Regions from separate parts of the Pseudomonas sp. TE3910 genome, predicted to be linked through region 2. Evidence: predicted binding sites of a transcription regulator. Region 2 holds the regulator's gene; the other holds the start of a gene.
What was found. Region 2 encodes sigma-54, which starts transcription at its own class of promoters, with help from an activator protein. Its sites were predicted from a motif close to ANTGGCATNNANNTTGCTNT; they were not measured.

Region 1 (7,398 bases), 2.4 Mb from region 2:
GCTGGTTTACAACAGCGATCAGATCGGCAACACCCCGGTCTCGACGTTGGCTGAGGCGTTCGCCAACGGCCTGCGTTTCGACCTGCGCCTGGTGGTGTACCTCTGCATTCCGCTGATGCTGGCACTGTTGAGTGTTCGGGCGATGGCCGCACGCGGCCTGTTCCGTTTCTGGTTGACCGTGACCGCCAGTGTGGCCATGTTCCTCGGCCTGATGGAGATGGACTTCTACCGTGAATTCCACCAGCGCCTTAACGGATTGGTCTTCCAGTACGTCAAGGAAGATCCGAAGACCGTACTGAGCATGCTGTGGTACGGCTTCCCTGTCGTACGTTACCTGTTGGCCTGGGCCTTCGGGACCTGGTTGCTGAGCCTGCTGTTCAAAGGTGTCGACCGCATGACGCGGCCTCGTGGCGTATACGGCAGCAGTGTGGCCGGTGCGCGTAGCGTAGCGCCTTGGTATGTGCGCGGCGGCGTGTTCTTCATGGTGCTGTTGGTGGCCGTGGTTGCCGCACGCGGTACCTTGCGTCAAGGCCCGCCGATGCGTTGGGGCGACGCTTACACCACCGATTCGAACTTTGCCAACCAGTTGGGCCTGAACGGTACGCTGACCCTGATCACCGCTGCCAAGAGCCGGATGTCCGAAGAGCGTGACAACATCTGGAAGGCCACCCTGCCGCAGGATGAAGCGCAGGAGACCGTGCGCAGCATGTTGCTGACGCCTCACGACAAGCTGGTCGATGCCGATGAAGCGGCTGTGCGCCGTGAGTTCACCCCGCCAGTCGAGAAAACCCTGCCGATCAAGAACGTCGTGGTGATCCTGCTGGAAAGCTTCGCCGGGCATTCGGTGGGTGCGCTGGGTGCCACCACCAACATTACGCCGTACTTCGACAAACTGGCCAAGGAAGGGTTGCTGTTCGACCGTTTCTTCTCCAACGGCACCCATACCCACCAGGGTATGTTCGCCACCATGGGCTGCTTCCCCAACCTGCCAGGTTTCGAATACCTGATGCAGACGCCTGAAGGCAGCCACAAACTGTCGGGTTTGCCAGCGCTGCTCAGTGCACGCAAATACGATGACGTCTATGTCTATAACGGCGACTTCGCCTGGGACAACCAGTCCGGGTTCTTCAGCAACCAGGGCATGACCACTTTCATTGGCCGTAACGATTTCGTCAATCCAGTATTCTCCGACCCTACCTGGGGCGTTTCTGACCAGGACATGTTCGACCGTGGTGCTGAAGAACTGGCGAAAAACTATGGCAAGAAACCGTTCTATGCCTTGCTGCAAAGCCTGTCCAACCACACGCCGTACGCGTTGCCGAAAAACCTGCCGGTAGAGCCTGTGACGGGCCAGGGTCGTCTCGACGAGCACCTGACCGCCATGCGTTATTCCGACTGGGCATTGGGTCAGTTCTTCGAGAAGGCGCGCAAAGAGCCGTACTTCAAGGAAACCTTGTTCGTTATTGTTGGCGACCATGGTTTCGGCAACAACCAGCAGGTCACCGAACTCGACCTGAGCCGCTTCAACGTACCGCTGCTGCTCATTGCGCCGGGTATCCAGGAGAAGTTCGGTGCGGTCAGCCACACCGTGGGTACCCAGATCGATATCGTGCCGACCATCATGGGTCGCCTCGGTGGCGAAACCCGTCATCAGTGCTGGGGGCGTGACCTGCTTAACCTGCCGGAAGGCGACCAGGGTTTTGGCATGATCAAACCGTCGGGTAGCGAGCAGACCGTTGGCCTGGTAACGGGTGATCGGATTCTGATCGAGTCCAAGGACATGTCGCCACGCATGTACCGCTACCAACTGGGTCGCGAGTTCAAGGCCGAGCGAATCGAAAGCCCGGACCAGGCTGAACTGACGCGCAAGCTGGAGTCGTTCATCCAGACGGCGACCAAGAGCCTGCTGGACAACACCGCCGGTGTGGTTCACGGCATGCCGGACTGATCACCGGTACTACGTGATGCCTGTTTGACCAAAGCCCCGATTTATCGGGGCTTTTGTTTTTTGATGTGTCGATACGACTTACATCGGTTGGCACGAGCGCTGCGCAAGCGCTAGGATGCACTCAGGGTCTACCTGATTCACGCTTCCCGGCCCTGTCTTGATCACTAGCTCGAAGGCCCGCGCCTCTACTGTGGGCGATAGCGTCACGCACTGAAGGTTAATCCATCGGTATTTGCGGAGGACGATTCATGAGCAGCCAATATGATGACATCAGCATTAATGTCTTGCGCAGCATGAAGGAAGGCGGGTTCGACTTTGCCCGTATCCACCCCATCGAGTTCTATGCCGTTTTCCCCGATGAGGAGCGTGCCCGCAGAGCAGCCGGGAAATTCCGCGGCGAGTCGCTCAATGCACAGGTCTGTGAATGTGCAGATGGCGGCTGGCATCTGGAGTTGAGCAAGGTGATGTATGCCACCCATGGCGGCATCGATGAGTTCGAACAGGGCTTTGAGGCGGTGATCGCACCGCTGGGTGGTGAGGTTCAAGGCTGGGGGGTCAAGCAAGAGCGTTTGCTGGCCTGAGCCCATCGACCGTCAGCCGGGCACTGCCTCGCAATGAGGCGCCGTCGCCCGGTTGACGGTGTATCTCGCACTGCTCTGGTGCGGTGTTTTTCCCTCGCTTCTATAACCACTTGAAATAAAAGCATTTATGCCGATGGCACGGGGCTTGCGATGACGTCTTGGTCCGGATGACAAGGAGTTCGGCATGATCCGCAGCTTTTATGACGAAATGTATGCCGGCAACGGTGAAGTCCGAGCGCACTACAGCGGATTCGCCAGTTGGCTGGCCGAGACCCCGCCGGAACTGTTGGCACAGCGTCGTCGGGAAGCCGACCTGCTGTTTCATCGTGCCGGTATTACGTTCACCCTCTATGGCGATGAGCAAGGCACTGAACGCCTGATCCCGTTCGACACCATTCCCCGTAGTATTCCCGCCGCTGAGTGGCGCGTGATCGAACGGGGCTGCATCCAGAGGGTCAAGGCCCTCAACCTGTTTCTCGCCGACCTCTACCATGATCAGCGCATTCTGCGGGCCGGCGTCATTCCGGCCGAGCAGGTGCTCGCCAACGAGCAGTATCAGTTGGCAATGCAGGGGTTGAATCTGCACCGTGATCTCTACGCGCATATCTCCGGGGTCGATCTGGTGCGCGACAGCGACGGCAGCTACTACGTACTCGAGGACAATCTGCGTACCCCCAGCGGTGTGAGCTACATGCTCGAAGACCGCAAAATGATGATGCGCCTGTTCCCGGAGTTGTTCGCCGCTCAACGCATTGCCCCGATCGATCACTACCCGAACCTGTTACTCGACACCCTGAAAAGTTCCAGCCCGCTGGATAACCCCAGTGTTGTGGTGTTGACCCCCGGTCGTTTTAACAGTGCCTTCTTTGAGCATGCTTTTCTCGCCCGTGAAATGGGCGTGGAACTGGTCGAAGGCGCGGACCTGTTTGTACGGGACGAGCGTGTGTACATGCGCACCACGGACGGCCCCAAGGCGGTCGATGTGATTTACCGGCGCCTGGACGATGCCTTCCTCGATCCGCTGGCCTTCAACCCTGACTCAATGCTGGGCGTGCCCGGCCTGTTGTCTGCCTACCGCTGCGGCAACGTGGTACTGGCCAACGCAATTGGTACCGGGGTCGCCGACGACAAGTCGATCTACCCCTATGTCACCGACATGATCCGTTTCTATCTGGACGAGGAGCCGATTCTGAAGAACGTGCCGACCTGGCAATGCCGCAAACCGGCTGAGTTATCCCATGTGCTGGCGCATTTACCGGAGCTGGTGGTCAAGGAAACCCAGGGCTCGGGCGGCTACGGCATGTTGGTCGGGCCTGCCGCCAGCCGTGCCGAACTCGAAGCCTTTGCGGCGCGGATCAAAGCGCGCCCTGCGGCCTACATCGCGCAGCCGACGTTGTCGTTGTCGACCTGTCCGACCTTTGTCGAGAACGGCATTGCCCCACGGCATATCGATTTGCGTCCCTTCGTCTTGTCCGGCCGGGAAACCCGCGTGGTGCCCGGTGGTTTGACCCGGGTGGCGCTGCGTGAGGGCTCGCTGGTGGTCAACTCGTCCCAGGGGGGCGGTACCAAGGACACCTGGGTCGTTGAGGATTGAATCATGTTGAGTAGAACGGCCTCGGATCTGTATTGGATGTCGCGTTATCTGGAGCGGGCGGAGAACCTCGCGCGGATGCTTGATGTCAGTTATTCACTGTCACTGATGCCGCAGGACGGCCGTGGAGGCGGCCTTGATGAGTTGGCGATGCCGTTGCTGATCACGGGCACCCTTGATGACTACCTCGAACGTCATGGCGAACTGCACGCCGAGCGACTGTTGCAGCATTTCGCCCTGGACCAGGGCAACCCGGCCAGTATCTACAGTTGTCTTGGCTCGGCACGGGCCTGTGCGCATGCGGTTCGTGGGCGAATTACCGCCGACATGTGGGAGAACATCAATGCGGCCTGGCTGGAAATCCGTGGCATTGCCGAGCAGGGCGTAGGGCGTTATGGCCTGAGCCGTTTTTGTGAGTGGGTGAAGGAGCGCTCACACCTGTTTCGCGGTGCTACCTACGGCACCATCATGCGCAACGATGCCTTTCGTTTTATCCGGCTGGGCACCTTTATCGAGCGTGCCGACAACACGTTGCGCCTGCTCGACGCCCGCTATGAAGTGCTTGGTGATGAAGCCGATGCGGTCAGTGACAGCTCGGCCCGGGGTTACTACCAGTGGAGCGCCTTGCTCAGGGCCCTGTCGTCTTTCGAGGCTTACACCGAGATCTACCGCGATGCACCTGCGGCGCGGCATGTGGCCGAGTTACTGTTGCTGCGTGCGGATGTGCCGCGTTCGTTAAGGGCTTGCACTGAAGAGATCGACCAGATCCTGGCCAGCCTGCCTGGCGCCAACGGCCGTCCGGCACAGCGCCTGGCTGCCGAGGTGGATGCGCGCCTGCGCTACACCGGTATCGACGAAATCCTCGATGCGGGCCTGCACCCTTGGTTGAGCGACTACATCCCGCTGGTACGCCAGTTGGGCAACGCCATTCACAGCGCTTACCTGGAGGTCGTATGAGACTGACCATTAGTCATGAAACCGCCTATCACTATGAAGACCCGGTACGCACCAGCATCCAGTACCTGCGCCTGACCCCACACGACACCGAGCGGCAGCAGGTGTTCAATTGGCACCTCGACCTGCCACGACCGGCACGGGCGCAAGTAGACCCATTCGGCAATATCCTGCACGTGTTGAGCCTGGATGAACCGCATTCCGAATTGATTATCCGGGCTCGGGGGCAGGTGGAGATCGACGAGCAGTTCGAGGTTGAACATGAGGCGGGTTCGGCACTGCCGTTCTTGCGTTTCACGCGGTTGACCGAGGCCGACGAAGCACTGCGCGCATTTGCCGAGCGCCAATGCCGCAAGCGCCGTGATCGTTCCGCGCTGATTGACCTGATGCAGGGATTGCACGAGCGCATTGCCTATACCCCCGGGGCGACGGCGGTGGAGACCAGTGCCGCGCAAGCGTTTGCAGGTGGTGCGGGCGTCTGTCAGGACCACGCCCACGCGTTCCTGGCGTGCGCCCGCAGCCTTGGCATTCCGGCACGTTATGTGTCTGGCTACTTGTTCGACAGCGACAGCCAGCACCTGGCCAGCCATGCCTGGGCAGAGGCCTGGCTGGACAATGGCTGGTACAGCTTTGATGTCACCAACCAACTGCAGCGCCCCGAACGGCACCTGAAGTTGGCGGTCGGCCTGGATTATCTGGACGCGTGCCCGGTGCGCGGCATGCGTCGGGGTGGTGGCTTTGAGCAGATGCACGCCAAGGTGCTGGTCACCCCGACCCTCGGCGCGCAGCAGCAATAGCCCTAGGGCTGCTTGCGCCCGGCCATGTGTTGGAGATAGGCGAGCAGGGCGTCAAGCTCGCCGTCGCTGAGCACACTGCTGCTGAAGCCGGGCATTTTCGCCTGTGGCCACTGACGCAGGCTTTGCGGGTCACGGATGTAGCGGCGCAGGTGGTCGAGGTGGAAGTACTCGGTCGGGTTGTAGGGCAGGTTCAGGTCCGGGCCAAACTGTGCATCGCCGGCGCCGTTGAGCGTGTGGCAGGCCAGGCAGTTTTTCTGGAACACGGTAAAGCCGAGGTTGACCGGGCTATTGTCTGCAAGCCCAGGTGCGGGGCGCATGGCCGGGAAGCGTTCGGCGACGGCGTCCAGGCGGCGAATGCTGGCAACCTGGAAAGGCCACTGTTCAGGGCTGATATGACCTGCCTGCGGGTTCGTCCATACCAGGTAGAAGGGGCCTGCGCTTGGTTTGCCTTTGCCGAGGCCCGGCCAGGGTTTGGCGGGGTCCTCAATGGCCAGCCAGGCCCGTGCTGGCCCCTTGGCGAGCAGTGGCGCCGCTGGCATCTCGGCGGCGAAGCCGTCCAGCGCAACTGCCTGCAGGTGATCCTGTGCCGAAACTCCGGTCAGCAGGGTGCTGAGGGGGATGGCGCGGTAGTGCATGGCTTTCTTGTAGGAAACATCGTCCGCGATGCTGATCGACTGCGCTTGCGGGTGCTTGAGCAAGTCTTCGGTTTGCCAGTTGATCGGCGCATCACCCAGTTCCAGAACCAGTTGAGCGGCCTGTAACGGTAGGCTCAGCACGGCAAACAGCAGGGCAAGGCAGCGTCGCATGGAACAGTCTCCAACCAATGAGACCGGCAGCATACACTACGGCTGATAGGTTCCTGAGGCGTGCGCGTCGCTCAGCCGAACAGCCGCGATAGATTCGGCAGAATCAAGAGTAGGGTAGTGGCAAAGAGGATGAGCCCTGCCTGACGTACTTTCGTGTGCTTGAACATGGCTGACTGCCTTTTTGTTGTTATTCCTGAATGCCGAGTGGCTTCCCTGTCGAAGGTTTTACGTGTGATTTCGGGCCTGCCAGGCGCCGACACAAACCTGCTGAAAGTGGGTATACAACTAACCTTAGGGTCAACGTCACCCATCTTTTAGAACGGTTTGGTATTTCCAGCGTTTAGAATCTTTGCTTTGGCTATCAGGCGTTTTGCCATGCCATGATGATCGCCCTTGCTAGACACGTGCGTGCAGTTCGTCGGTGGATCCAGTCTGCATGACCGTTCGTCAGTGCATTCTACTTGCTTACAGGCCTTAATCGCGGCAGGCTCTAGCACGCATTTCGCCTTTGTCGTTCGGGACTATCTCTATGTCGCTACGCATCTGCATCCTTGAAACCGACGTCCTGCGGCCGGAACTGGTCGAGCAGTTTCAGGGCTACGGCCGGATGTTCGAGCAACTGTTTGCCCGCCAACCCATCGCCGCCGAGTTCAGCCTGTATAACGTAATGAACGGCGAGTACCCCAGCGATGAGCAATCGTTCGATGCTTACCTGGTTACC
Region 2 (7,398 bases):
GGCGCATGTCGAAGTGCTGCTTGCTGAGGCTCGCGCACAAGGTGCCGATGCCTGTGAAGCGCTTGCGCTGCGTACGGCACACCGTGTGCAGCGGGTGGCAGGTGATCACGTGGGCCCCCTGTACACCGACGCTACAGCTTGGCTTGGGCTGGCAGTCTACGTTGGTCAGTGCAAGGCTGAGGTGAGCATCGACCTGAATGAGGGATTCTCGCCTGATGAAGCGGTGAGTTCTCCATGCGCGGCATTGGTTTCTGGATTGAGCATGGCGAGGTGCAGCATGCGCTGAACCCGTTTACTGTCTCGGGCAATATGAACGCACTGTTCAAGCAAATCGTTGCTGTAGGCCGTGATCGCGAGCCCGTTGGACGCTCATTGGGGCGCTCGCTTCTGATTGAACAACTGGATATCGTGAGTGATTGAGCAACTGTCGTAGTGGATCCTACGTCTGGTAGCTCGGCTTGGTGTTGGGCTACCAGAAGGGCACGCGGCTGTGTGCGACAAGGGGGGCAGTAGAATGCTTGTGCGTTATTCGCCTTCGTCAAAGCGATTGTTGATCAGCTCAACCAGTGCGTTGAGTGCCTCTGTGTCGTCTTCACCTTCGGTGTGCAGGTGTACCTGGGTACCTTTGCCTGCTGCGAGCATCATCACGGCCATGATGCTCTTGCCATCGACCAGTTTGTCCGGTGCACGGCCAATTCGTACCTGGCAAGGAAAACGGCCTGCAACGCCAACGAACTTGGCGGCTGCGCGGGCATGCAGGCCCAGCTTGTTGATGATGGTTATTTCAAGAGCAGGCATCGCACAAGAGTCCTGTGGCTAGAGGTCGCGGTGGCGGACCTGGACGTTCTTCAGCGATTGCTGCAGCAACTGACCCAGGCGTTCGGTCAGATAGACCGAGCGATGATGACCACCGGTACAACCGATGGCAATGGTGACATACGCACGGTTGCTGGCGGCAAAGCGGGGTAGCCATTTGAGAAGATACCCGGAGATATCCTGGAACATGTCTTCGACATCCGGCTGGGCGGCCAGGTAGTCGATTACCGGTTGCTCAAGCCCGGAGTGATCTCGCAGTTCTGGCTTCCAGTAGGGGTTGGGCAGGCAGCGCACATCGAACACCACGTCAGCGTCTACGGGCATTCCACGCTTGAAGCCGAATGATTCGACCAGGAACGCAGTACCCGGCTCTGGCTGATTGAGCAGGCGAAGCTTGATCGAGTCTTTGAGCTGGTACAGGTTCAGGTTGGTGGTGTCGATCTTCAGGTCGGCCAGATCGGAAATAGGACCGAGCAGTTCGGTCTCGACCCGGATGGCCTCAGCCAGCGAGCGCTGAGCGTTGGTCAGCGGGTGACGGCGACGGGTTTCCGAGAAGCGCTTGAGCAGGGTTTCTTCATCGGCGTCCAGATACAGCACGTCGCATTGGATATGCCGGTTGCGTGCATCTTCAAGCAGTTCCGGGAACCGGGAGAGATGGCTTGGCAGGTTGCGTGCATCAATGGACACGGCAACCTTGGGTTGCATCAGTTCGGTATTGATCAGCGCACTTTCGGCAAGCTGCGGCAGCAAGCCGGCCGGAAGGTTGTCGATGCAATAGTAGCCATTGTCCTCGAGCACATCGAGGGCAGTGCTTTTACCTGAGCCGGACCGGCCGCTGACGATGATCAAACGCATGTTCAGTGCCCGTTCTGTACATCCAGTACGACCTGATACAGGGACTGGCTATCGCCGGCCGCACGCAGTTTTTCGCGAACGTCCTTGCGGTCAAGCATGCTGGCGATCTGGCGCAGCAGCTCCAGGTGCTCGTCGGTGGCGGCTTCCGGAACCAGCAGTACGAACAGCAGGTCTACGGGAGCACCATCGATGGCGTCGTAATCTATGGGGGCATCCAGGTGGAGCAGCGCACTGATCGGTGCGGTGCAGCCACTGAGGCGGCAGTGTGGAATGGCGATACCGTTGCCGAAACCGGTTGAACCCAGTTTTTCGCGGGCAATCAGGCTCTCGAAGACATCTTGCATTTCCAGATCCGGTACTTCCCGGTCAATCAGGTTGGCAATGTGTTCGAGTACGCGTTTTTTACTGCCGCCCGGCACGTTCACAAGTGAACGGCCGGGGGTCAGGATATCTTCAAGTCGGATCATGAGTGGGGGGGATCAGCGAGCGGCTGCACCTTGCAGCAAGGCCTGCTGTTTTTCCTTGTGTTTTTTCAGTTGGCGGTCGAGCTTGTCGGCAAGCAGGTCGATCGCGGCATACATGTCTTCATGCTCGGCATTGGCGACGACTTCGCCGCCAGGGATGCGCAGGGTGGCCTCGATTTTCTGTTTCAGTTTCTCGACCTCCAGAATGACCTGCACATTGGTGATCTTGTCGAAGTGACGCTCAACACGCTCGAGTTTTTCCCCGATATAAGTGCGCAGCGCTTCGGTGACTTCTACTTGGTGTCCACTGATGTTGACTTGCATACAGCTTCTCCTTTTGTTGCCGGTGCATAAAGAGGCAGGTATTGCGCCTGCCACTTGAATTGCGGTGGCACACCTCAGGTGCGTTACATCAGTCGCTTGCGTTCACTCGACGGTGCAATGCCGAGCGACTCGCGGTACTTGGCGACGGTGCGTCGTGCTACCTGGATGCCTTGTGCCTCCAGTAAACCAGCGATCTTGCTGTCACTCAATGGCTTTTTCTGATTTTCCGCTGCAACCAGTTTTTTGATGATCGCGCGAATCGCCGTGGACGAGCATTCTCCGCCTTCGGAGGTGCTGACATGGCTGGAGAAAAAGTACTTCAGTTCGTAAATGCCACGCGGGGTATGCATGTACTTTTGCGTGGTCACCCGGGATATGGTCGATTCGTGCATGCCCACCGCTTCGGCGATGTCGTGCAGCACCAGCGGCTTCATGGCCTCGTCACCGTGGTCGAGGAATCCACGCTGGTGTTCGACGATCTGGGTGGCAACCTTCATCAGCGTTTCGTTGCGGCTTTGCAGGCTCTTGATGAACCAGCGGGCTTCCTGAAGCTGATTGCGCATGAAGGTGTTGTCTGCGCTGGTATCGGCGCGGCGTACAAAGCCTGCGTACTGTGGATTGACGCGCAGGCGTGGGACGGCTTCCTGGTTCAGTTCAACCAGCCAGCGATCGCTGTCCTTGCGTACGATCACGTCAGGCACCACGTATTCGGGTTCACTGGACTCGATCTGTGAGCCGGGGCGTGGGTTCAGGCTTTGTACCAGTTCGATCACCTGGCGCAGCTCGTCTTCCTTGAGCTTCATGCGGCGCATCAGCTGGCTGTAGTCGCGGCTGCCGAGCAGGTCGATGTAGTCGCTGACCAGTCGTTGCGCTTCAGTCATCCAGGGTGTTTGTGCCGGCATCTGCCGCAACTGCAACAACAGGCATTCGCTCAGGTTGCGGGCGCCTATACCGGCAGGCTCGAATTGCTGGATGCGGTGCAGGACGGCTTCCACTTCGTCCAGTTCGATATCGAGTTCCGGGTCGAAGGACTCACAGACCTCTTCCAGGGTTTCGTCGAGATAGCCCTGGTTGTTGATGCAGTCGATCAGGGTGACGGCAATCAGTCGGTCGGTATCCGACATTGGCGCCAGGTTCAATTGCCACAGCAGGTGGCTCTGCAGGCTTTCACCCGCCGAGGTGCGGGTGGTGAAGTCCCACTCGTCGTCATCGTTGCTGGGAAGGCTGCTGGCGCTGGTTTGATAGATATCTTCCCAGGCGGTGTCTACCGGCAGCTCATTGGGAATACGCTCGTTCCACTCACCTTCCTCAAGGCTTTCCACGGGAGTGGCGGTTTCCTGGAAGCTGGTTTCCTGGGATTCCGAGGTCGGCTTGGATTCGGCGTTATCCGCCATCGGGTCGCTGTTATCGAAGTCGTCGCCATCTTCCTGGCGTTCGAGCATCGGGTTGGATTCCAGGGCTTCCTGGATTTCCTGCTGCAGGTCCAGTGTGGAAAGCTGGAGCAGACGGATGGCCTGTTGCAACTGCGGTGTCATCGTCAGTTGCTGGCCCATTCTTAGGACGAGCGATGGTTTCATGGCAGGGGCTTAACACCTTATTCGCCGGCGCACATGCGCCATCCACTACAAGGGCGCCGAAGCGCCTTCTTTAAGCAAATTATATGCCTGAAACCGAGGTGTTTGCCTAGAGCGCTGTAACAAATAAGCCGGTATTTGGGCGGATCGTCAGCGCTCTGGCGGTGCCTCGCACCTCGGGCTTACAGGCGGAACTCGTGGCCGAGGTAAACCTCTTTCACCAGTTCGTTGGCCAGGATGGTTTCTGCATCACCTTCGGCGATTAGGCGACCATCGTTGACGATGTAAGCGGTTTCGCAGATATCCAGTGTTTCACGGACGTTGTGGTCGGTGATCAGAACGCCAATGCCTTTGGCTTTCAGGTGGTGGATGATCTGCTTGATGTCGCCGACCGAGATCGGGTCGACACCGGCAAACGGTTCGTCGAGCAGGATGAATTTCGGTGCAGTCGCCAGTGCGCGGGCGATCTCCACACGGCGACGTTCACCACCGGAAAGGCTCATGCCGAGGTTGTCGCGGATGTGGCTGATGTGAAACTCCTGCAGCAGGCTTTCCAGTTCCTTGCGACGCCCTGCGGCGTCCAGCTCCTTGCGTGTTTCCAGGATCGCCATGATGTTGTCGGCCACCGACAACTTGCGGAAGATCGAGGCTTCCTGGGGCAGGTAGCCAATCCCAGCGCGTGCACGACCGTGCATCGGCTGGTGGCTGACATCCAGGTCGTCGATGAGCACGCGGCCCTGGTCGGCCTGTACCAGGCCGACAATCATGTAGAAGCACGTTGTCTTGCCGGCGCCGTTAGGGCCAAGCAGGCCGACGATCTGGCCGCTGTCGATTGACAGGCTGACGTCACGTACGACTTGTCGACTCTTGTAGCTCTTGGCCAGGTGCTGGGCTTTGAGGGTTGCCATTACTCGGCCTTCTTCTTCGGCTGGATCACCATGTCGATGCGTGGGCGCGGTGCGGTAATGTTGCTGCCGCGGCCGGCGGTGGCGACCTGAGACTTGGTGTTGTAGACGATTTTCTCGCCTTCGGTGGTGTTGCCTTCGTTGATCACCTTGGCCCGGTCAGTCAGAACCACCAGGTCTTTCAATGCCTGGTATTGGATCTGCACGGCATAGCCTTGCATCTTGTCCGGCTTTGCAGCGCTTTGTTGCTGCTCGAAATACGCCAGGTTGCCCACCGAAGTGACCACGTCGATATCGCCGGAAGCGGAGCGGGTGATGGTCACGGTGTTGCCTTTGATCATCATCGAGCCTTGGGTGATGATCACGTCGCCGGTGTAGGTGGCAATGCCTTTCTTGTCGTCCAGTTGGGCGTTATCGGCCTGGATGCGGATTGGCTGGTCGCGGTCGTTCGGCAGGGCCAAGGCGCTCGCGCTTCCCAGTGCTGCGCTCAGGCTGAGCAAAAAGGGGAGGGTTTTAACGAGCCTCATACTGTCCTCTTACGTTGGACAGCAGGTCCATCCTGCCGTCTTTCAAATACGCTTTCATTCCCTTGCCCGTAGTGGTTCCACCGGCGCCGTCGATTCTAACGGCTTGATCGGTTTGAGCATATTGCTTCTGTGGGAATACCGTCATGCGGGTCGTGGTAATAATGGTTTCGCGGTTCTGTTCATCGGTGCGGGCAACCCGTACCGAGTCAATCAGCTCGACTTCGGTACCGTCCGGGTTGACCTCGCCGCGTTCGCTCTGAACGTGCCAAGGGTAGGCGGTGCCGCGGTACATGTGCAGGTCGGGCGTGGTCAGCAGGGTGATCTCGCTGGCCTGCAGGTGCTCGACCTTGTCTGCCGTCATGTCGTATTGCAGCTTGCCGTCAGGTAGGAACTGAACGCTGTGGGCATTGGTGGCGTAATAGTCGATGGCGCCTTTGTCGACAGTGGCCACCGGTTTCTCGAGGAAAGTATCGGGGCCGACCTTCCAGTAGCCAACCGCCGCCAGCAGGACGGCGATCGCCCCGAGCAGCGCAATGTTGCGGATTTTATTGCTGAACATGTGTCGCCCTACAGATAGTTGGCGTTTGCCGCATCGAGGTTGCCTTGGGCTCGCAGGATCAACTCGCAGAATTCGCGAGCGGCACCTTCGCCACCGCGTGCGAGGGTAACGCCATCAGCGTGTTCGCGTACGAAGGCCGCGGCGTTGGCCACGGCCATGCCCAAGCCAACCCGGCGGATGACGGGCAGGTCCGGTAGATCGTCGCCCAGGTAGGCAACCTGTTCATAGTCTAGGCCTAGCTGGCCGAGAAGTTCGTCCAGTACGACCAATTTATCTTCACGCCCTTGGTACAGGTGCGGGATGCCGAGGTTTTTCGCTCGGCGTTCGACCACCGGTGTCTTGCGACCGCTGATGATCGCGGTGGTCACACCCGAGGCCATGAGCATTTTGATGCCTTGACCGTCCAGGGTGTTGAAGGTCTTGAACTCGCTGCCATCTTCGAGGAAATACAGGCGACCGTCGGTGAGGACGCCATCAACATCAAAAATGGCCAGTTTGATGGCCTTGCCGCGCTGCAGCAGATCGGTTTGCATTACATTACTCCTGCACGCAGCAGGTCGTGCATGTTCAGTGCGCCTACCGGGTGATCGTCCGTGTCTACGACGACCAGGGCGTTGATCTTGTGGTCTTCCATGATTTTCAAGGCCTCGGCGGCGAGCATTTCGGCGCGGGCGGTTTTGCCGTGCGGTGTCATCACGTCTTCGATTCGCGCCTTGTGCAGGTCGATGTTGCGGTCGAGCGTGCGGCGCAGGTCGCCGTCAGTGAAGATCCCGGCCAGACGGCCGTCGGCTTCCAGTACCACGGTCATGCCCAGGCCCTTGCGGGTCATTTCCATCAGGGCATCCTTGAGCAGGGTGCCGCGGGCAACCTGGGGCAGCTCGGCGCCGGCGTGCATGACGTTTTCGACTTTCAGCAGCAGGCGTCGGCCCAGTGCGCCGCCGGGGTGCGAGAACGCGAAGTCCTCTGCGGTGAAGCCACGCGCTTCAAGCAGGGCAATGGCCAGTGCATCGCCCAGCACCAGGGCTGCGGTGGTCGAGGAGGTTGGCGCCAGGTTAAGCGGGCAGGCTTCCTGTTGCACACGGGCGTCAAGGTTGACTTCGGCGGCTTTGGCCAGTGGCGAATCCGGGTTGCCGGTGAGGCTGATGAGTTGAATGCCCAGGCGTTTGATCAGCGGCAGCAGGGTCACGATTTCAGCGGTTGAACCGGAGTTCGACAACGCCAGGATGATATCGTCACGGGTGATCATGCCCATGTCGCCATGGCTGGCTTCGGCAGGGTGGACAAAGAACGCCGGTGTGCCGGTACTGGCCAGGGTTGCGGCGATCTTGTTGCCGATGTGCCCCGACTTGCCCATGCCGACTACCACGACCCGGC

Region 1: ACZ9H3_RS09100 (circularly permuted type 2 ATP-grasp protein) is a predicted target of sigma-54. The motif match lies at 2,662-2,681, and genes of this name have one in related genera.

What each region holds. Positions count from the first base shown of each region.
Region 1 covers NZ_JBWBQN010000001.1:2,021,266-2,028,663, reverse strand. Annotated here, with positions in the region: gene ACZ9H3_RS09110 (LTA synthase family protein) at 1-1,948, shown strand, start outside; gene ACZ9H3_RS09105 (ribonuclease E inhibitor RraB) at 2,197-2,529, shown strand; gene ACZ9H3_RS09100 (circularly permuted type 2 ATP-grasp protein) at 2,714-4,123, shown strand; gene ACZ9H3_RS09095 (alpha-E domain-containing protein) at 4,127-5,077, shown strand; gene ACZ9H3_RS09090 (transglutaminase family protein) at 5,074-5,871, shown strand; gene ACZ9H3_RS09085 (cytochrome c) at 5,874-6,677, opposite strand; gene ACZ9H3_RS09080 (amidotransferase) at 7,207-7,398, shown strand, end outside.
Region 2 covers NZ_JBWBQN010000001.1:4,375,454-4,382,851, forward strand. Annotated here, with positions in the region: partial or broken gene ACZ9H3_RS19950 (metallopeptidase TldD-related protein) at 232-420, shown strand; gene ACZ9H3_RS19955 (HPr family phosphocarrier protein) at 526-798, opposite strand; gene rapZ (RNase adapter RapZ) at 817-1,671, opposite strand; gene ptsN (PTS IIA-like nitrogen regulatory protein PtsN) at 1,674-2,138, opposite strand; gene hpf (ribosome hibernation-promoting factor, HPF/YfiA family) at 2,151-2,459, opposite strand; gene ACZ9H3_RS19975 (RNA polymerase factor sigma-54) at 2,543-4,036, opposite strand; gene lptB (LPS export ABC transporter ATP-binding protein) at 4,216-4,941, opposite strand; gene lptA (lipopolysaccharide transport periplasmic protein LptA) at 4,941-5,465, opposite strand; gene lptC (LPS export ABC transporter periplasmic protein LptC) at 5,452-6,024, opposite strand; gene ACZ9H3_RS19995 (KdsC family phosphatase) at 6,033-6,557, opposite strand; gene ACZ9H3_RS20000 (KpsF/GutQ family sugar-phosphate isomerase) at 6,557-7,398, opposite strand, start outside.